Regions from separate parts of the Bacillus sp. GW821-FHT11D08 genome, predicted to be linked through region 2. Evidence: a T-box and tRNA genes for the amino acid it is inferred to sense, from the RefSeq annotation. Region 2 holds a T-box; the other holds one or more tRNA genes.
The links. The T-box of region 2 lies ahead of alaS (alanine--tRNA ligase). A T-box ahead of a tRNA ligase gene usually reads a tRNA of that ligase, here a tRNA-Ala.

Region 1: it has a tRNA-Ala gene. The T-box ahead of alaS (alanine--tRNA ligase) is inferred to sense a tRNA for this amino acid. The anticodon was not compared.

What each region holds. Positions count from the first base shown of each region.
Region 1 covers NZ_JBXARS010000001.1:673,285-684,066, reverse strand. The annotation lists gene hmpA (NO-inducible flavohemoprotein) at 1-1,133, opposite strand, end outside; gene AC1RRX_RS03495 (cupin domain-containing protein) at 1,352-1,993, shown strand; partial or broken gene AC1RRX_RS03490 (YjcN family protein) at 2,060-2,381, opposite strand; gene AC1RRX_RS03485 (hypothetical protein) at 3,219-3,407, shown strand; gene AC1RRX_RS03480 (hypothetical protein) at 3,605-3,733, opposite strand; gene AC1RRX_RS03475 (Rap family tetratricopeptide repeat protein) at 3,723-4,853, opposite strand; gene AC1RRX_RS03470 (hypothetical protein) at 5,245-5,448, shown strand; gene AC1RRX_RS03465 (hypothetical protein) at 5,572-6,078, shown strand; tRNA gene AC1RRX_RS03460 (tRNA-Ala) at 6,251-6,323, opposite strand; gene AC1RRX_RS03455 (undecaprenyl-diphosphate phosphatase) at 6,451-7,281, opposite strand; gene AC1RRX_RS03450 (AI-2E family transporter) at 7,373-8,533, opposite strand; gene AC1RRX_RS03445 (Gfo/Idh/MocA family protein) at 8,713-9,699, shown strand; gene AC1RRX_RS03440 (type 1 glutamine amidotransferase domain-containing protein) at 9,731-10,255, opposite strand; gene AC1RRX_RS03435 (methyl-accepting chemotaxis protein) at 10,321-10,782, opposite strand, start outside.
Region 2 covers NZ_JBXARS010000003.1:198,450-209,231, reverse strand. The annotation lists gene AC1RRX_RS07980 (amino acid ABC transporter ATP-binding protein) at 1-443, opposite strand, end outside; gene AC1RRX_RS07975 (AI-2E family transporter) at 663-1,724, shown strand; T-box leader at 1,768-1,975, shown strand; gene alaS (alanine--tRNA ligase) at 2,056-4,692, shown strand; gene AC1RRX_RS07965 (IreB family regulatory phosphoprotein) at 4,777-5,043, shown strand; gene ruvX (Holliday junction resolvase RuvX) at 5,052-5,468, shown strand; gene AC1RRX_RS07955 (DUF1292 domain-containing protein) at 5,481-5,762, shown strand; gene mltG (endolytic transglycosylase MltG) at 5,873-6,964, shown strand; gene AC1RRX_RS07945 (O-methyltransferase) at 7,116-7,769, shown strand; gene AC1RRX_RS07940 (peptidase U32 family protein) at 7,776-8,705, shown strand; gene AC1RRX_RS07935 (peptidase U32 family protein) at 8,723-9,991, shown strand; gene udk (uridine kinase) at 9,998-10,633, shown strand.

The DNA.
Region 1 (10,782 bases), on a different contig from region 2:
GAATCAGAGTCAAACCCGAGTGCAAGAATCATGTCTTTCATTTGCGTCATAAACTGCGCTGATCCGCACAAGTAAAATTCAGCATCTTGATTCAGATGAAGCTGCTCCAGGAAGGTTTGATCAATTCTGCCGCTGTAAAAAGGCTTGTCTCCTAAGCGGTCTTGTTCTGCCGGTTCACTGTATACATAAATGACGTTAATATTCGGATGATTCTCCGCAGCTTGTTCAGCCTCTTTGCGGAACGCGGCGTACTCTCCGTTTTTCGCGGCATGAATAAAAGTAACGGAACGCTCCGGCTGTTTTTCGGCGGCTGTTTTCAGCATGCTCATCATCGGCGTGATTCCGGAACCGGCACTGATAAGAACAACCGGTTTTTCGGAAGAAGACAGCTTGAAATCTCCGGCGGGTGCACTGACTTCAAGTTTATCTCCCTCTTGAACTTCATTGTGGAGATGAGAAGAAACCGCTCCGTCCTTTTTCACAGAAATCCGATATGCGCCTTTTTGAGAAGCATCAGACAGGCTGTATTGGCGAATGTGCGTATAAGGAGAATCCGCAATCCGCACTTTAATGCTGATATATTGTCCCGCTTCAAATCCAGGAAGCGAAGAGCCGTCACTCGGTTTGATATAAAATGATGTGATATCTTTGCTTTCTTTCGTTTTCTGTATAACCGTAAATTCTTTATACCCCTGCCATCCGGCTTCATTGTACATGTCTTTTTCAATGCCGATGAAAGCCTCCGCAATAATACCGTAAGCTTTTTCCCATGCCTGCATAATCTCAGGAGTTGCGGCATCCTGCAGCACATCCTTAATTGCCAGAAGCAGATACTTTCCGACAATCGGATAATGTTCCGGTTTTACACCGATGCTTGTGTGTTTATGGCCGATCTGTCTGACCTCCGGAATGATTTGTTCTAATTGATCAATATTCGCCGCAGCCGCAATGACTGCATTTGCCAATGCTGCGCGCTGAGTCTGTTTCTTTTGGTTCGTTTGGTTAAACATATTTAACAGTTCGGGATGATCTTGAAACATCAGGTTATAAAAGCGTCCGGTGATGTTTTCTCCATGTGTTTTCAATACGGGTACTGTGCTTTTGATGATGTCTATTGTTCTCTCATCCAGCATGTTAATCCTCAACCCTTCTAAAGATGTATTTTCAATATATCTTTATAGTAAGAGATATTTTGAATAAAAGATATATTGAAAATGAATCTTTAAAAAAGTCGTCACAATATTGTATTGGATTTGGAATTTATGGATTTCACCTCCTTTTTTTATCACCCGGTGAAACAGGGACACATATATTTGGGAATATACGTTTAAAGATGAAAGCGGGGGAGTGCATGGTTTCCGATATCGATTACACGTCTCCGAATACACAGTTCACTTATAATGTGAATGAGAGCCGTTTTTTTACGAAAGATGCTCGGAACTTTATCAATGTATTGGGGATTAAACAGTTAAACACGCTTGAAAATATTTCATTATTAGATATCTTTCTGAGCAATACAAATGTGATTGAACCGCATACCCATCAAAACGCCGCTGAATTGGTGTACTGTATTTCGGGTTCCGCGGTGGTGTCGATGCTGAATCCGTTCACCCAGAAAATACGGAATTATCCGATCTCTTCAGGACAAGTGGCGAATGTTCCGCAGGGGTGGTGGCATTATGAAGTCGCCACTTCAGACAAAACCCACCTTTTGGCCATATTTGACGCCCCTTCGCCTGAAGTGATATACGGCTCGGATATTCTCCGTCTGACGCCGCCTGAGATCATGGCGCATACGTACTGTCTGAATGAGCATGAGTGGGAAAAAGCCGTTTCACCGATCCGGCAATCAACTGTGATAGGTCCCGATAAATACTGCGGTCAGACTGAAAACACGGGTATTCATGATATGAATAAGCCTTATCAGCCAAATACGCATTATCCGAATGATCCGTATCGGCATTATGATACGCCGTTATATTGGGGATATTAAACGGAGAGCCAGAGCGGCATTCAGCTCGACAGAAAGAGCCCCTCATTGGAGAGGGGCTCTTGATCATTACGGTCCGGTTCCGCAGCTTACTTTGTATCCGCCTTCGGACGATTTTTTTGAATAACATACGTGCGGCGTCTGTCCAGTTTCATCTTTCCAATTGAACCAATTTACATAATAAAGGTTCCCGGCCTCTCCGCCGCCTTCTTATTTTTGAAGAATCGCAAAGTAGCTTTGATACGGATATCCTTTTTTATAAAATGTCATGCCTGATGGCTCCTTTTTCTGAAGCAGACGTGAAGATGACGGGAGAAAGAGGCAGAAGCGCTGTTAAAAGAAGTGCCAGTGCCGCTGAAAGAGATAATATAAGATAGATTTTCTTTTTCATTTTCTCTCTTTCCTTTATTTTGAATTGTTAGAAATGAAGCAGAACACAGAGGCTGCCGCAGAAGATGAAAAAACAAAAAAACCCTTATTTATAGAATAAGGGTTTAAAGGTATGGAGCCAAGGGGGCTCGAACCCCTGACCTCTACGCTGCCAGTCTGGAGATGAGTTTCTGATACAAACAGACGTTTTATTTTGAAACCTTATTTTATAAGGTTTGCTGACCAGCCTTTCTGATAAAAAATCTTCTGTTTTGGCTAAAAATGAACAAGTTGGTCCCTAATTCGTCCCCATCTGTCCCCAAATAGGATTATAAATTAAGGTTAATTTTCCACTAGACCTGCCATCAAAACGCCCATCACAATCAATAATAATAGTAAAAGTAAACAAAGTGCTAGGATAACAAAAGAAATATACTTAGCAATTCCTTTAGGTGATTTGATTGCTAGAATACTCCCCACGACAATTCCTAGGATTCCAAGTGCCCAATGAATATGAGGCAGGAAGTACAATGTGAATAAAAGGATGATAAGCGACACTATTCCAAAATACTTTATCATTTCTCTCCTTTCTATTTTCCCTCCATTAAATTTGAAAATTGAGCTTATCAATTCTTATATATTCTTAAGATCTAAAAATATAGAGTGCCATATTTTTTTAATATTAGCATAGATTTATCGTTCGAGCTTTATGACGACGGATACATACGCGAGGTTATCTGCGCAGTTCATTACGGGACCACATACGGAAGGAAACTCGTGTCGAGAACTTAAAGGTGGATACATTATTGTATTTGATTCTCTTTTATCCGTTGAGACTTATGAAGTGGGAGATGATCAAATGACTGATTTTGAACGAAAAGTGTACCGGATTATCTTTAACATGATCCAATTCGGAAAAAACCCCTCCTTGGATGAATTGAAGAGAAAAACCGGCAAGGATGAACGCGCTAACCGGGAAGCAGTGAAGAACCTCATGAAGCAGCGTATGCTGGAATGGGATAAGAATAAAAACAAGTGGATGTTTTGAAACAATATAATGAAGAAACTAAAAAAGCCTTTCCCGAAGAAAAGGCGTAAGCTGTTCAAGTTTGAAGACGATCAGAAGCAGTTTGAAAGGTAGCATGTGTTTGTTTTTCCACTGTGTTTACACCCAATCCGCATATCAAAGATAACGACAGACCCAAAATAATGAAGAGGCTTTTTTTCATACAGGCACTCTCCTTCTTAGGTTTGATTACGATCAGAAGAAACTTGATAAGATCCATCAAATGAAACAGCCGATGTTGCTAGACCGATCCCTGACATTAAAACGACAGCCGACACAATGATAAATACGCCTTTTCTAAAATTCATACAGGCATTCTCCCCTCTGAATTTGTTTTTGCGTTTGAATCATTTTTTGATGATAAAAATAAGATTTGTCATATTGCTTTGACTCTGCATAAACAGCAGCCGTATCAAGAGCAATATCTTCTACATACGAATAGTTTTTATTTTTCTCAAGGTAATCAATTGTTTTTTTGATTCCCATTTGGTCTATTGCATTAATATATAAAGCCTCCAAATATTTTTGCAGAGATTCAAACAGCTTATCTCCTTGAAATATCGCTGATGAAAGTCCCTTTTTGCTGATTTGAATCGCCTCGCTTGTTTTCCCTTGTTTAAATAGAAGCTTTGCGTATGTAAACAAGGAATGCGGAAGGTTACCCAATTTATACTTTTCAGATATCTCCGCTGCTTTTTTTAAGTAGATTTCAGCTTTACTGTATTCTTCTAAGTCTCCGTAATTCTTTCCTATGTTGTAATAAGCAGAACTGAGCAGCCTTTCATTATTGTTTACTTGTTTCGACAACTCTAAAGCTTTTTCTAAATGCGGCAAGCTTTTTTCAAAGCGTTTAAAGTCAATATAATTCCCTGATATGACAAATAGACATTGAATTTTCCGGACCTTATACAACTCATACTGATCGTAAATATCGAGCGCTTGCTTTACGTGATGCATAGAGACGTGACTTTGTTTCATACCGTAATATGCTTCAGCCAGTTTAAAATGAAACTCCGCTCTCTCAATTTCATCATGCACATGAACGAGTTGTTTTTCAGCCTCTCTATAAAAGCCGATAGCCTTTACATACTGCTTTTGATCAAATTCATACATGCCGCGGAAAAATAAAGAATAATAGCACAGCAGGCCGGAAATTCCTTTATTTGATGCTTCGATTTTTTCCAGCAGCTCGTCAATTGTCGGTCTCACGCGGGTAGTCACCGGTTCTAAATAATCCAACATGAGCTGATGGCGGAATTTCATGAGGGTGTAGTAAATCAGTAGATACTCGTCTTCTTCCATCTCATTTATTTCTTGTTCCACTTCCGCTTTCAAAATTTCCGCATCCGGAACACTGAACTGACGTATCATTTTGTACCATTCATTAATCTTAACGCCAACCTCCGATGATGGTAAAACAGAACTCACAAGGCCACTCCTCCTTTTATATAATATTCTAACATTTCCATAATATGTTTGGGCGAAAAAAAACCGCAATTTGTTTGCGGTCTACAGTGATTATAAAATCATGATTTTGTTGGATAAAAGATACATCATTTCTTATACCATTAGACATATTACGCATTACTTATTTTCACATAACTGTTGGAAATGGCCATTCTATTTGCGATAATAAAACTAATGTGTCGGGAATACAAATGGGGAGGGGATAAGGATGTGCCATTTTAAAATGAGCCTTACTTTATCACTCAAGCGTTCTCAGCTCTAAAGAAATGTGTACTTTGGATAAACGTGTATAAGTAGACTTTCTACAAGTCTACTTTATTTTTTCTCATAAATAAAAACGAGGTGAAAATCAATGGATGGTATAGAATTTTTAGAAAACATGACACGACTTGGAATAATCATTTTGGTGTTCTCCGGATACGCTATTTATTGGAAATTAGGTAAAACAAAAAGAGAGCGAGGGCTTTCAAAATTTGAAGCTTGTCTTAGGTTCTCTGTAATGTTTGGGATAATAGCATGGGGGGTTTCGACTCTTGCTTTGAGTTTATGGTCATAATCTTTTTTGTCGATATTTGACTTATCCTGTCTAAACAGATTAAAACTGGATAAACATACCCTAATTTGGAAAAATGTGTTACCATGTAGTTACTTGTACAATTTTCCAAAAGGGGGAGTTATAATGTTGAAAAGATTAGTTTTTCTGGCGTTGACCCTACTTCTTGCTATTGCTACAATAGCGCCAACAGTTTCAGCAGAGGAAGAGAACGGGTTAGATGGATTAACTAAAGAACAAATTGAAAAATCTTTAAAAGAAGTTGAGTACATCTTTACTAAGATTGTAATTTTTGATGAAGAAACAGGTTACACAGTTAATGAGGGTGAGCTTGAAAAGTCTCCTTATACCAAAGGTCAAAAAGAGGGTATGATCGCCTTCGCTAACTATATGAACAAGGAATATAAGTATGCAAGTGTCCAAAAGAACACTGTTCAAAGATGCCTTGAAGATGCTATTGGTATCTCTAAAGGAGCATTAGATAAAGTTCAAAAGGCAATTGAAAAAGGAGATTGGTGGACAGTATTGGAATATCTGGGCAAATTAGGTGTAGCAATTTCTCCACCAGTATTATTTACATTCTTCCTGTTCTGCGGTGCTACACCAGCAAAGATTGCTCCGCAAGAAAATTGATAAACAACAAAGCCGCCTTTAGAGGCGGCTTCTTCAATCCTAATTGAAGGCGAAAAGCAACTAAACTTCCTCAAAATAAATTTTTCGTCCCCAAATTGTCCCCAATTGCTTTTTGGGGCTATTGGCTCTGTTCCTGACAAATAAAAAAACCCTTATAAAGGGTTTAAAGGTATGGAGCCAAGGGGGCTCGAACCCCTGACCTCTACGCTGCCAGCGTAGCGCTCTCCCAGCTGAGCTATGGCCCCGTGCTGTAACGTCATGTTTTATTATAGACGAGTCTTCTATGAATTTCAAGCAGAAAATTCAGTTTGCTCATATTTTCCTGAGACGTTTTTCGAACATAAAAAGAAGACCCTCCGGGGGCCTCTTCGTTTATCGCACGAGCATGATTAAAATGATGCCGAGGATGACACGGTAAATGGCGAACGGGACAAGCTTAATCCGGTTAATGAGCCGAAGAAAAAACTTGACGACTAAGAGGGCGACGACAAAGGCGCAGATAAAGCCGACAAGAAAAAACGGAATCATGTCATAAGAAAGACTGCTCCAGTATTTCACCAGCTTCAGAAGGCTTGCGCCCGCCATAATCGGAATAGCCATAATAAATGTGAAGTCTGCGGCTGCTCGGTGATTCAAGCCGACAATGACACCTCCGGCAATCGTTGAGCCTGAGCGGGAAAATCCGGGCCATAAGGCGAGACACTGGAATAATCCGACACAGAAAGCCTGTTTGTAGGTGATTCTGTCTACCGTATCGATCGTTTCTTTCCTTTTATTGATCCAGTCCGCTATAAGCATAAGCACGGCTCCGGCAATTAATCCGTAAGCGACCGTTCTGACGGAGAATAAATAGCGGTCAATGAAATCCTCAAATAAAAAGCCGAGCACCGCCGCCGGAACAAGACCGACGGCGATTTGCGCGATGGTCAGCCTGTATCCCTTCTGCTGATCGCGCGTGACGTTTTTTTTGAGGCCGAGTAAATGTAATATCCGATCCTTAAACACAATGGCCACCGCCAGAATCGAACCGAGCTGAATCACCACTTTGAAGGAATTGGCGGCTTCCGGATTCATCAGGCTTCCGGATTTCAGCCAGATGTCATCCGCTATGATCATATGTCCCGTGGAAGAAACCGGCGCATACTCCGTCAGCCCTTCCACGATTCCCAAAACGGCTGCTGTGAACATCTCCCATAATGTCATCCCATTCTTCCCTTCATTCATCATTTACAAAAGAGAAGCTCTCCTCTGAAGGAAAGCCTGTCTTATAATAAATATCATATCCGTTCCGATTTTATGACTTCGATCCAGCATCATTTTTTTCTTCTTCATATAAATGCGAACGCATTTTGAACCAATCAAACAGATGGGTCGTGACCACTTTGATGACCGCATACCCCGGGATGGCTAAAATAATGCCGACAACCCCGAACAGCTTTCCGGCAGTTAAAAGAACAAAGATGATGGTAATCGGGTGAATGTGAAGATTTTTCCCCATGATCTGCGGAGAAATTAATTTTCCTTCCACGAGCTGGACAACGGTCCAGACAATCGCAAGCTTCAGCAGCATAAGGGGCGAAGTGACCAACGCGATAATAATCGCCGGCGTGATAGCAATGGTCGGCCCTAAATACGGAACAACGCTCGTACAAGCGGCAATGACCGCAAGCAGTGACGCATAATCAAGTCCGATAATCAGATAGCCGATAAATAATAAAAACCCGATGCAGAAGCTGACGATGACCTGTCCTCTAATATAGGAGCTTAATCTGTGGTTCATTTCACTAAGCATCGTATACGTTTGTTCTTTCAGACGGGTGGGCACAAACTTTAAGATATAGATTGGCAGTTTTTTGCCGTCTTTCAGCAAATAGAACAGAATAAACGGCACGGTCACAATTGAAATAATCACTTCCGTCAGCGCGCCGATAAAATTCCCGACCCCGGTAAATGTGCTGTTTGCAATTGTCGCCGCCTGCGCCGATACTTTATTAGCAAGATCGGAAATGTTGATATTCATCGTCTTTTGCGCCTGATTTACAAAATCGCTTCCGATCAGGCTTTTCGTCTGATCTTCAACGATATCCACATATTTCGGCAGATTGTCGATCAGGCTCATGATCTGTTCCTTTAAAAACGGAATAATTGAAACGACCGTAATCGTAATCAGCCCTATAATAATGAGGTAAAGGAGCAGGATGGAATAGACTCTTTTCACTCTTATTTTTTCCAATATATCTACGATCGGATTAAGCAGATAATAAACGATTCCTGTCAAAATGACGGGGAGCGCAATCGTTTTAAGCAGGACGATAATGGGTGTGAAAATAAATGATGTCTTCATAAAGACAAGGATATTGAGACCGATGAGCAGCAATACAAGCAAAAACAAGACAAATTTATTGTCTAAGAAAAACTGTTTAAATCTGCCGCCCCATGTTTGCAATGTTTCCACTATTGTTCCTCCATCATATGTATTTTACTTAAATTGTACACTATCGTTCCTGTAATGAAAAATAATAACCGGTCTCTATGGGAATTTTTCCTATCTCTTTAGCTGCCAGCCTTTTTTCCATTTATGTTTCTCAGAAAAAAAGCTATAATGTAAGCCAATACATAGAAGGAGCGATAGCAATGATTCGATTTGCAACAGTCGGAACGAATTGGATTACAGAACGATTTCTGGAGGCGGCTTCTGCTATTGATGATTTTCAATTAACGGCGGTTTATTCCAGAACTGAGGAACGTGCGGCGGAATTCGCCGGCAAACACGGCGCTGCTCATTATTTCACCAGCCTGAAAGAAATGGCGGAAAGCGAAGCCTATGACGCGGTGTATCTCGCCAGCCCGAATGCATTTCACAAAGAGCAGGCGGTCCTTTTTATGGAACACGGCAAGCATGTACTGTGCGAAAAACCGTTTGCGTCTAACGCAAGGGAAACGGATGAAATGATTCATGCAGCCAAAACGAACGGCGTTCTCTTGATGGAAGCCATGAAAACAACGTTCCTGCCGAACTTCAGCATGCTTCAAAACCACTTACATAAAATCGGACCCGTCAGGAGATTCACGGCAAGCTACTGCCAATATTCATCACGATATGATGCATATAAGAACGGTACGGTGCTAAACGCGTTTAAGCCTGAATTATCGAACGGTTCGTTAATGGACATCGGCGTGTACTGCATTTATCCGGCCGTCGTCCTGTTCGGCAAACCGAAAAACGTCATTGCGACCGGTCATAAACTCTCATCCGGCGTTGACGGCGAAGGCACGGTCATTCTGTCATACGACGGATTTGAAGCGGTGCTGATGCATTCGAAAATCTCAAATTCGTTTGCCCCGGCGGAAATTCAGGGTGAAGACGGCACGATCGTTCTGGACAGCATTCACGGACCGGAACGGGCGGAAATCCGCTATCGTGACGGCCGGACGGAAGACATTTCAGTCCCTGATCTGAAACCGTCGATGTACTACGAAACGGCTGAATTCATCAATCTTCTTCGAAACGGACAGCGGGAGTCTTCCGAAAATACATTTGAACGTTCTTTCATTACGGCAAGTATTATGGAAGAAGCGAGAAAACAAATCGGAATTGTCTTTCCCGCCGATCAAAACTAAAAACATCCGCCCGGATTCGGGCGGATGTTTTTTATTTGGACGCTAACAGGTCAGCAAACGCTTTTGCATACTGCGGAAGGTCGGGCGGGCGGCGGCTTGATACAATGTGGCCGTCAGTTACGACTGCTTCATCCAGCCACTGTGCCCCTGCATTTGTCATGTCGTCTTTGATGCCGGGCGTGCTCGTTACTTTTTTTCCTGCGAGAATTCCGGCAGATATGAGCACCCAGCCCGCATGACAGATCTGGCCGATCGGCTTTTTCTGCTCGTTCATCGTACGGATGATGTCCAAAACTTCGGGATATCTTCGCAGTTTGTCAGGAGCCCAGCCGCCAGGCACGAGCACAGCATCATACTCCTGGATAATCAGGCTCTTAAAATCGTAATCCGCCGTCGCGGGCACGCCGTATTTTCCTTTGTATGAACGGCCCGCTTCTTCTCCTATTAAATGAACGATCGCGCCTTCCTCTCTCAGCCGGTAGACGGGATACCAAAGCTCTAAGTCTTCAAAATCGTCACTGACAAGCGCTATGACTTTTTTGCCTTCTAATCTCATCACTGCCACTCCCTTCTTTTATATTAGTGTATCGCTTTTTTCAGATGAGGAAAAGAAACAGCTCGCTACAGCTGTTCTTCGTCTTCAGACTGAATCGTAAATTTCCGTGTGACCTGCTGCAGTTCTTCAGCCATATGCGCAAGCGTTTCGGCGGATGAACTGATTTCTTCCATGGAGGCCAGCTGCTCTTCAGCTGAGGCGGCGATGTCTTGAATGCCGGCGGACCCTTCTTTGGCGACTGAGGTAATGTCCTCCACCGCGTTTGTCACATTTTGCGACCCGGCTGCAAGCTTCTCAAGCGTTCCGTTCATATGCTGCAAGGCGCCTGAAATCTGAGTCGTCATTTCTGAGATTTTTTTGAAGCTTTCGGCCGTTTGATCCGTAATATCGAGGCCTTCCTTCACATCTTGATTCACCGCTTGGAATACGGAAAGCGATGTGGCGATTTCTTTGACGATTTCCTGAATCAGCGTTTCGATTTCCTTCGCGGAGCCGGCTGATTGTACGGCAAGCTTTCTCACTTCTTC
Region 2 (10,782 bases):
GCGATGGCGACACGCTGCTGCTGGCCGCCCGAAAGCTGTGAAGGATAAGCGTCCGCTTTTTCCGGTATACCGACTTTTTTCAAATAGTATAAGGCCGTTTCTTTTGCTTCTTCTTTTGATTGCTTAAGCACTTTGATCGGTGCGAGCATGATGTTTTGCAGAACGGTTTTGTGCGGGTACAGATGAAAATGCTGGAACACCATGCCGATATTGCGGCGGACCTTATTTATATCCGTTTTCTTGTCATGGATGGAGACGCCGTTTACCGTTAAGGCGCCTCCATCAACTGTTTCCAGCTGATTAATGCAGCGGAGAAGCGTGCTTTTTCCCGATCCTGAAGGTCCGATGATAACGACGACTTCCCCTTTTTTAATGTGCAGATTAATGTTTTTCAGCACGTGGAAATGTCCGTAGTGCTTATTTACATCCTGAAATGAAATCATGGCCATCCTCCTTAAAAAACATGAGTCATATTGACTGGACAGTTTTTGAAATCCTTTAACACATTACGATGGTTATACAGATTTTTATGAATATTATTTAGATTATTTAGTAATTTCTGATAATTATTTCCGTCAAGAGGTCTGCGTCATAAGGCGGAGTTTACGAAACGGGAATAATTCCGGCTTTCTGTCAAAAGATAAAGCAAGAGGTGAAACGTCATGCTTCAAAAACCGCTGCAGCTCTTAATGTGGACGGCTGTATGTCTGCTCGTTTTGTTAACAGTGTATGTCTTTTGCATGCTCGATATGTTATGGTCTCCCATTTGGCTTGTTATAAAATCTCTCTTTATTCCTATATTCATCGCAGTATTTATTGCTTATCTTTTACTTCCGATTACTGAATGGCTTCATAGAAAAGGGATGCCTAGAACTTTAAGCCTGCTTCTGATTTATTGCCTGTTTTTCGGCGGAATCGGCTGGGGGGTTTATAAAGGGGTTCCTGTTTTAATTGAACAGCTGCAGGATCTTTCTGAGAGCATTCCCGGTCTTGCCAAAAACTACAACAGCATGCTGAAGCATCTGCATAATCACACGGATCATTGGCCTGACGGCATGCACCATCGAATGGACAAAATGATTCAGCAGACAGAAACGTTTCTTGCCGGCACGATTGAAAGCACGATCAGAAGCATCCGTTTCGTGCTTGATTATATCCTGATCGCGGCGACGATTCCTTTTCTCGTGTTCTATATGGTGAAGGATATAGACGTCATGAAAAAGACAGTCTGGTATTTGACGCCGAAGTCCTGGAGAAAAAGGGGGAGTGAATTTCTGCGGGATGTAGACGACTCTCTCGGTGATTACATCCGCGGTCAGCTTCTCGTTTGTTTTTTGCTCGGGCTAATAGCCGGCGTTTCATTTTGGCTGTTCGGGCTTCCTTACCCGCTGATTTTGGGCCTTGCCATCGGGATTACGAATGTCATCCCGTATTTCGGTCCGTTTATCGGCGCTGTACCGGCGTTGCTCCTTGCGTTGGCGATTTCTGCTAAAGCTGTGATCATCGTAATCGTCACGATTTTTATTCTGCAATTTATAGAAGGAAACATTTTGAGCCCGCTTATTGTCGGGCGCAGTCTCAGAATGCATCCCGTCGTGATCATGCTGGCGCTCCTTGCCGGAGGAGAGCTCGCGGGCATTCCCGGCATGATTCTCGCTGTTCCGGCGGCAGCCGTTTTAAAAGTGACGGCCATACACTTTTTGCGGATCAGGACGGAACATTGACATTCGGGTTCTGCTTGTCTATAATTTCGAGTAGAATACATACGAATCTCGAGTGACGGATATGAGTACGCCGAAGCCCTGTTTAAGAGAGAAGCTCCGATACGCTGAAAGGAGCTTCAGCAGAAGATCGGCCGAAGCTAATCCTGAGTGCAGTTAAAGGCTGCCGCAGTCCTGCGTTACGGGATGAAAGGTGACAGGCCTTTTTCGGCCTGTAATCAGGGTGGTACCGCGAGACAGCTCTCGTCCCTGTGTGAACGCATGGTTTGCATAGGGAGAGAGCTTTTTTGCTGTCGCAAAAGAGAATTTCGGGTAGTGATAAGGAGGAATATAGATGAAACACTTAACTTCTGCTGAAGTGCGTCAAATGTTTTTAGATTTCTTTAAAGAAAAAGGCCATGCCGTTGAACCGAGCGCCTCATTGGTTCCGCATGAAGATCCGTCTTTATTATGGATCAACAGCGGCGTTGCGACGCTGAAAAAATACTTTGACGGCCGCGTTGTGCCGGAGAATCCGAGAATTGTAAACGCGCAAAAATCAATCCGAACAAATGATATTGAAAATGTGGGGAAAACGGCGCGCCACCACACGTTCTTTGAGATGCTCGGAAACTTTTCCATCGGTGATTATTTTAAAGAAGAAGCGATCACGTGGGCATGGGAGTTTTTAACGAGCGAAAAGTGGATCGGCTTTGATCCGGAGCTGCTGTCTGTAACGGTTCACCCTGAGGATGAAGAAGCTTATACGCTATGGGCGGAAAAAATCGGCGTTCCGGAAGAAAGAATCATCCGTCTGGAAGGGAACTTCTGGGATATCGGCGAAGGCCCGAGCGGACCGAATACGGAAATTTTCTATGACCGCGGCGAGAAATACGGCAATGACCCGTCAGATTCTGAATTGTATCCGGGCGGCGAAAATGATCGCTATCTTGAAGTATGGAACCTGGTATTCTCAGAGTTCAACCACAACCCGGACGGCACGTACACACCGCTTCCGAAGAAAAACATTGATACGGGCATGGGGCTTGAACGGATGGTCTCCGTGATTCAGGATGTCCCGACAAACTTTGACACTGATTTGTTTATGCCGATTATTGAAGCAACAGAGCGCATTTCCGGAGATGCTTACGGAAAGGACGCAGTGAAGGATACGGCCTTTAAAGTGATCGCCGATCATATCAGAACGGTCGCATTTGCGGTAAGCGACGGAGCTCTGCCGTCGAATGAAGGGCGCGGGTATGTACTGAGACGCCTCTTGCGCCGGGCAGTGCGATACGCGAAAACCATCGGTATCAGCCGTCCGTTTATGTATGAGCTAGTACCGACTGTTGCAGGAATTATGGACGCTTTCTATCCGGAGGTGAAAGAAAAGCAAGAGTTTATCGCCAAAGTCATCAAAACGGAGGAAGAGCGCTTCCACGAAACATTAAACGAAGGTCTGGCCATTTTATCCGACGTGATAAAGAAAGAGAAGGAAAAAGGCAGCGGCATCATCTCCGGAAAAGACGTATTCAAACTGTACGATACGTACGGATTCCCGGTTGAATTGACGGAGGAATACGCGGAAGATGAGCAAATGACGGTTGACCATAAAGGCTTTGAAGCCGAAATGGAAAAACAGCGTGAACGGGCGAGAAATGCGCGCCAAGATGTAGGAAGCATGCAGGTTCAGGGCGGCGCATTGCGCGACATTACCGCAGAAAGCACATTTGTCGGCTACAGTGCTGTAAAAGCTGAAGCGAAGGTGATCGAGCTTCTTCATGACGGGCAATTAATCAGTGAGGCGCATGAAGGGGATACCGTCCAAATCCTTCTTGACAAAACGCCTTTCTATGCTGAAAGCGGCGGACAGATCGGTGACAGAGGAGTGCTGAGAAGCGAGCAGGCTGTCGTAACCATTAAAGACGTGAAAAAAGCTCCGAACGGTCAGCATGTACACGAAGGCACGGTGGCTAGCGGCACGATTCAAAAAGGCGCAAGCGTGACGGCTGAAGTTGAAGATCAAATGAGAAGCGGCGTGGTGAAAAACCATACGGCAACCCACCTCCTGCACCAGGCGCTGAAAGACGTTCTCGGCACACATGTCAACCAAGCGGGTTCACTCGTTACCGAAAATCGCCTGCGTTTTGACTTCTCTCATTTCGGTCAAGTGACGAAAGAAGAACTTGAACGCATTGAAGGAATCGTCAACGAAAAAATCTGGGAGAGCATTCCGGTAGCGATTGATTTGAAACCGATCAATGAAGCGAAAGAAATGGGCGCGATGGCCCTGTTCGGCGAGAAATACGGCGATATTGTCCGCGTCGTACAAGTCGGAGATTACAGCCTTGAGCTTTGCGGCGGATGCCATGTCACGAATACGGCTGAAATCGGCCTGTTTAAAATCGTATCCGAATCAGGGATCGGCGCAGGGACGCGAAGAATTGAAGCCGTAACAGGAAAAGGCGCTTATCAGGAAATGAACAGCCAGCTCAGCCTTCTGCAGCACGCTGCGGACGAGCTGAAATCAAACGTAAAAGACGTACCGAAGCGAATTCAGTCTCTTCAAGCGGAGCTGAAGGAAGCGCAAAGAGAAAATGAATCATTGCTCAGCAAACTTGGCAATGTGGAAGCCGGAGCCATTCTGTCTAAAGTAAAAGACATCGGCGGCGTAAAAGTGCTGGCTGAAAAAGTAAATGCGAAAGACATGAACCACCTTCGCACTATGGTGGATGATCTGAAAGCGAAGCTCGGTTCTGCGGTCATCATTCTCGGCGCCGTGCAAAATGAGAAAGTCAACCTTTCAGCAGGCGTGACGAAAGACCTGATCGAAAAAGGCCTTCATGCCGGCAAAATGGTCAAACAAGCGGCTGAAGTCTGCGGAGGCGGAGGCGGAGGCCGTCCGGACATGGCGCAGGCCGGCGGAAAGCAGCCTGAAAAATTGGAAGAGGCGCTGGCATCTGCGGAAGATTGGATAAAATCCGTTTTATAATCCTTTCAAGTAGTGTAGAATGATGATAAGATGAGGACCTCAGGCTGAACTTTGCCTGCGAATTTGGGAAAGAGGTGCAAAACGGTGAGCTCGTTTGATAAAACGATGAAATTTAATTTCTCCGATGATTCTGCTGAAACAAACGTCGAAGAAGTGCTGAATACGGTATATGATGCGCTTCAGGAAAAGGGGTACAATCCTATCAACCAGATTGTCGGATACTTGCTGTCTGGAGATCCTGCATACATTCCTAGGCATCGCGACGCCCGGAACTTAATTCGCAAACTGGAACGTGACGAATTAATCGAGGAATTGGTAAAATCCTATCTAGAACAGCATAAAGAGGCGTAAATACATTCATGAGAATATTGGGACTTGATCTTGGAACGAAAACACTCGGCGTAGCTTTAAGCGATGAAATGGGCTGGACCGCTCAAGGCATTGAGACGATAAAAATAAACGAGGCTGAAGGAGATTACGGTCTGGACCGTTTATCCGAGCTGATGAAAGACTATAATGTAGAGAAGATCGTGCTCGGTTTTCCGAAAAACATGAACGGGACGATCGGTCCGAGAGGCGAAGCCAGCCAAACATTTGCGAAACTGCTTGAAACAGCGTACAATGTCCCTGTTGTGCTGTGGGACGAGCGTCTGACGACGATGGCGGCTGAAAAAATGCTGATCGCGGCTGACGTCAGCAGGCAAAAACGAAAAAAAGTCATTGATAAAATGGCGGCTGTCATGATCCTTCAAGGATATCTGGACAGTTTAAACTAAGAGGTGAAAAAAATGGAACACGGCGAAAAACACATTACAATTGTCGATGATCAAGGCAACGAACAGCTTTGCGAAGTGCTGTTCACATTTGAAAACGACACATTCAACAAATCTTACGTACTTTATTATCCGATTGATGCTCAAGACGATGATGAAATCGAAATTCACGCTTCAAGCTTCGAACCGAACGAAAACGGTGAAGACGGCGAACTGATGCCGATTGAAACCGATGAAGAGTGGGAAATGATCGAAGAAACGCTGAACACGTTTTTAGCGGAAGAAGACGAAGAATAAAATGAACGGAAAAAGCCGGAGCGCATATGCGCTTCGGCTTTTTTTTGTAATAAATTGCCGAATGCACATGAATCATGTAGTATAAGAGCTGTTGGGAGGAAAATACTTGTATGAATATCAATCAGACTAAACATTCATTTCCGCGTAAAAACAAAAAAACGACGATAATACTGTCCTCCGTGATCGCTCTGCTTATCATCATTTGCGGTGCTTTTTTCTATGGAAAATCTCTGCTGTCCCCGGTTGACAAAGGCAGCAAAACGGCAGTCAATATTAATATTCCGAGCGGTTCTTCCGTTTCGGCAATCGCTGAAATTCTTGAGGATCAGCATGTCATCAAAAGCAAAAAAGCATTTCAGCTGTATGTGAAGTATAAAGGCGCTTCCGGGTTTCAGGCGGGATTTTACCACCTGAATAAAGGAATGGATGCGGATGCGATTATCAAAAAACTGACCGCGGGATCAACGGGATATGCCTTTCAGATCTCCGTTCCTGAAGGAAAACAGCTTACACAGATTGCGGATGCGATCGCAAAAGAAACATCATATTCAAAAGAAGAGATCATGGCGAAACTGGATGACAAAACATTCATCGGCAAACTGAAGAAACAGTTTCCTGATACGATAACGGACGCACTTTCAAACAAGAAGCTCAAGCATCCGCTCGAAGGCTATCTGTATCCGGCCACATATCCGTTTAATGATCCGGATGCATCGCTTGACACGATTTTGACGGCAATGGTTCAGGAAACAAACACCCGTATCGAAACGTATAAATCTGAACTGGAAAAAAAGAAACTTTCCGTCCATAACGCGCTGACGATGGCATCACTTATTGAAGAAGAAGCCACCGCCAAAGCCGACCGTCACAAAATCGCCAGCGTTTTTTACAACAGGCTTGCAGAAAAAATGCCGCTGCAGACTGACCCGACGGTATTATATGCGGCCGGTAAGCATAAAAGCCGGGTCTACTACAAAGACCTGAAAATTGATTCTCCGTTTAATACGTATAAACATAAGGGGCTGCCGCCGGGACCGATTGCAAATGCCGGTGATTCATCATGGGAAGCGGCTCTCCGCCCTGACAAAACGGATTATCTCTATTTCCTTGCAAAATCAAACGGCGAGGTTGTTTTCACCAAAACATTAAAAGACCATAATAAAGCGAAGGAAAAGTATATTTCCAAAAAAGACAGCGAATAAAAGGAGGGCAAAAGCTCTCCTTTTATTCCATTCTGAAAGGTTTTATGATAAAATATATCGGGTTGTTTACTTATGGATAAAGAAGTGTCTTAAGAGAGTGTCCCCGCGGATTCGTCAGGGGCACTCCTTTTTAGAACGGAGGCTGTTTGCCGTGAATGATCGGTATGAACAAATAAACGAGTATATAAACGCGATGCTGAAGCCTCGGCCTGATAAAGTGAAAAAGCTTGAAGCCTATGCAAAAGAGCACCATGTTCCGATTATGGAAGAAGCGGGCATTGAAGTGCTGCTTCAAATGCTGTCGATTCAACAGGCGAAAAACATTTTGGAAATCGGCGCGGCAATCGGATATTCCGCCATCCGGATGGCGCTTGAGCTTCCGGATGCGAATATTTACACGATTGAACGGGACGACAAACGCTATGAAGAAGCTGTGAACAATATAAAAGACTTTGAAATGGAAAACCGGATTCACGTAATGCACGGGGATGCGCTGGATCTTTCTGAGTCTGTCCGTGTCACGGCTCCTTATGATGCCATTTTTATCGACGCGGCCAAAGGCCAGTACACGAACTTTTTTGAGCTCTATGAACCGATGCTTGCGCCGGATGGAGTCATTTTTACGGACAATGTTCTGTTTAAAGGGCTGGTGGCACAAAATCACTCGGACATTGAGCCGAAAAGAAGACGGAAGCTTGTTGAAAAAATTGATCAATATAACCAATGGCTGATGGACCGGCCTGACTATCAAACGGTCATACTGCCGGTCGGAGACGGCATCGCCATCAGTAAAAAGAAGAGGTGAAGGATCATGAAAAAACCTGAACTTTTGGTGACTCCGACTTCTGTACAGGATATTCTTCCGCTCATTCAAGCGGGCGCAACGGCCCTGTTGGTCGGAGAACAGAGATACGGCCTGAGACTGGCCGGTGAATTTTCAAGAGAAGATATAAAAGAAGCCGTAAAGACAGCTCATCAGGAAGGCGCGAAAGTGTACGCCGCCGTCAATGCTATTTTTCACAACGAAAAAGTGGACGAGCTGAACGGCTATCTTGCCTTTTTGCAGGAGGCCGGCGTTGATGCGGCTGTTTTCGGTGACCCGGCCGTTTTAATGGCGGCGCGTGAAGCGGCTCCCGAGCTTAAACTGCATTGGAGCACGGAAACAACGGGAACCAACTACTATTCCTGCAATTACTGGGGACGCAAAGGCGCACGGCGGGCAGTGCTGGCTAAGGAATTAAATATGGACAGCATCATTGACATAAAAGAAAACGCCGAAGTGGAAATTGAAATTCAAATCCACGGCATGACGTGCATGTTCCAATCGAAGCGTTCTTTAGTGGGCCATTACTTCGAATACCAGGGTAAAGTCATGGACATCGAACAGAAGAAAAAAGAAGCGGGGATGTTTCTGCATGACAAGGAACGGGGCAATAAATACCCGATTTTTGAAGATGAAAACGGCACGCACATCATGAGCCCGAACGATGTGTGCATGATTGATGAATTAGAGGACCTGATGGACGCCGGCATCGATTCTTTCAAAATCGACGGAGTTTTGAAGTCTCCTGAATACTTAACTGAAGTGACCCGCATGTACAGAGAAGCAATCGATTTGTGCTTCGAAAGCCGAGAGACATACGAAGAGAAAAAAGAGAGCTGGATAGAGCGGATTGAAAGCATTCAGCCTGTGAACAGAAGCATCGACACAGGATTCTTCTTTAAAGAAACGGTCTATTAAAAAGGAGGGTGCAACGGATGACAGCCGTAAATCAAACCATTTCCAAAGTCGTAAACGGAAAACGCGTCATTACGAAAAAACCTGAACTCCTTGCTCCGGCAGGAAACCTTGAAAAATTAAAAATTGCCGTTCATTACGGAGCGGACGCGGTTTTTATCGGAGGACAGGAATACGGACTCCGCTCAAATGCGGATAACTTCTCAATAGAAGAAATTGCAGAGGGCGTAGAATTTGCCAAAAAATACGGGGCAAAAATATATGTGACAACAAACATTTTCGCCCATAATGAAAATATGGACGGTCTGGAAGAATACTTAAAAGCGTTGGGAGACGCAAAAGTTGCCGGAATTATCGTCGCTGATCCGCTGATTATTGAAACATGCCGGAGAGTGGCCCCGGACGTAGAAATTCACCTCAGCACACAGCAGTCCCTTTCCAACTGGAAAGCGGTGCAGTTCTGGAAAGAAGAAGGGCTTGACCGCGTGGTGCTTGCCCGTGAAACGAGCGGACTGGAAATTAAAGAAATGAAGGAAAAGGTGGATATTGAAATTGAAACCTTTATCCACGGCGCCATGTGTATCGCTTATTCAGGCCGATGCGTGCTGAGCAATCACATGACGGCCCGGGATTCCAATCGCGGCGGCTGCTGTCAGTCCTGCCGCTGGGATTATGACCTGTATCAGACAGACGGTGCAAACGCGGTCGCGCTCTATGACGAAGAAGACGCTCCGTTTGCGATGAGCCCGAAAGATTTAAAATTGATTGAATCCATCCCGCAAATGATCGAGATGGGCATCGACAGCCTGAAAATTGAAGGCCGGATGAAATCGATTCATTACGTTGCGACGGTTGTCAGCGTGTATCGCAAAGTCATCGACGCATACTGCGCTGATCCTGAAAACTTTGTCATTCAAAAAGAATGGCTGGATGAGCTGGACAAATGTGCAAACCGGGATACCGCGCCTGCTTTCTTTGAAGGCACGCCCGGGTATGAAGAGCAGATGTTCGGCGAACACGGAAAGAAAACAACATTTGATTTTGCCGGTCTCGTGCTCGCGTATAACGAGGAAACTCAAATGGTGACGCTCCAGCAGCGCAATTTCTTTAAACAAGGTGACGAAGTGGAATTTTTCGGTCCTGAAATCGACAATTTCACATTCACAATCGGCACTATTTGGGACGAAGACGGAAACGAGCTTGATGCTGCCCGCCATCCCCTGCAAATCGTTACATTTAAAGTAGACAAAAAGATTTATCCGAGCAACATGATGAGAAAGGGGAAGTAATCACCAATGGGTAAGAGTCCTGTAGTTATAGGCATCGCAGGAGGTTCCGGATCAGGAAAAACAAGCGTCACCCGTTCCATCTATGAACAGTTTAAAGGACACTCGATTTTAATGATCCAGCAAGACCTTTATTATAAAGACCAAAGCCATCTTCCGTTTGAAGAAAGGCTGAACACAAACTATGATCACCCGCTCGCATTTGATAATGACTATTTAATCGAGCATATTCAAGAGCTTTTGAATTACCGGCCGATAGAAAAGCCGATTTATGATTATAAACTGCATACGCGTTCTGAGGAAACCATTCCGGTTGAGCCGAAGGATGTCATCATTCTGGAAGGCATTCTCGTTCTCGAAGATAAAAGGCTTCGCGACCTCATGGATATGAAACTTTATGTCGACACGGACGCGGACCTCCGTATCATCAGACGGATTATGAGAGATATTAACGAAAGAGGCCGTTCAATCGATTCTGTCATTGAGCAGTATGTGTCCGTCGTCAGACCGATGCACAATCAGTTTGTTGAACCGACGAAACGCTACGCGGACATCATTATTCCGGAAGGCGGGCAAAACCACGTCGCGATTGATCTGATGGTCACGAAGATTCAAACGATCCTTGAACAAAATGCAATTTTGTAATACCATAGCATAGACATAAATAACTCAGACCATATTATGTATAGGCTGGAAGGGAATGAGACAGTTCCCTTCTTTCCCTGTTTATAAACCGAAACATTTGCAGAAAACACACATTCAGTTTAAGATAAACAGTACCTATATGGGAGAGA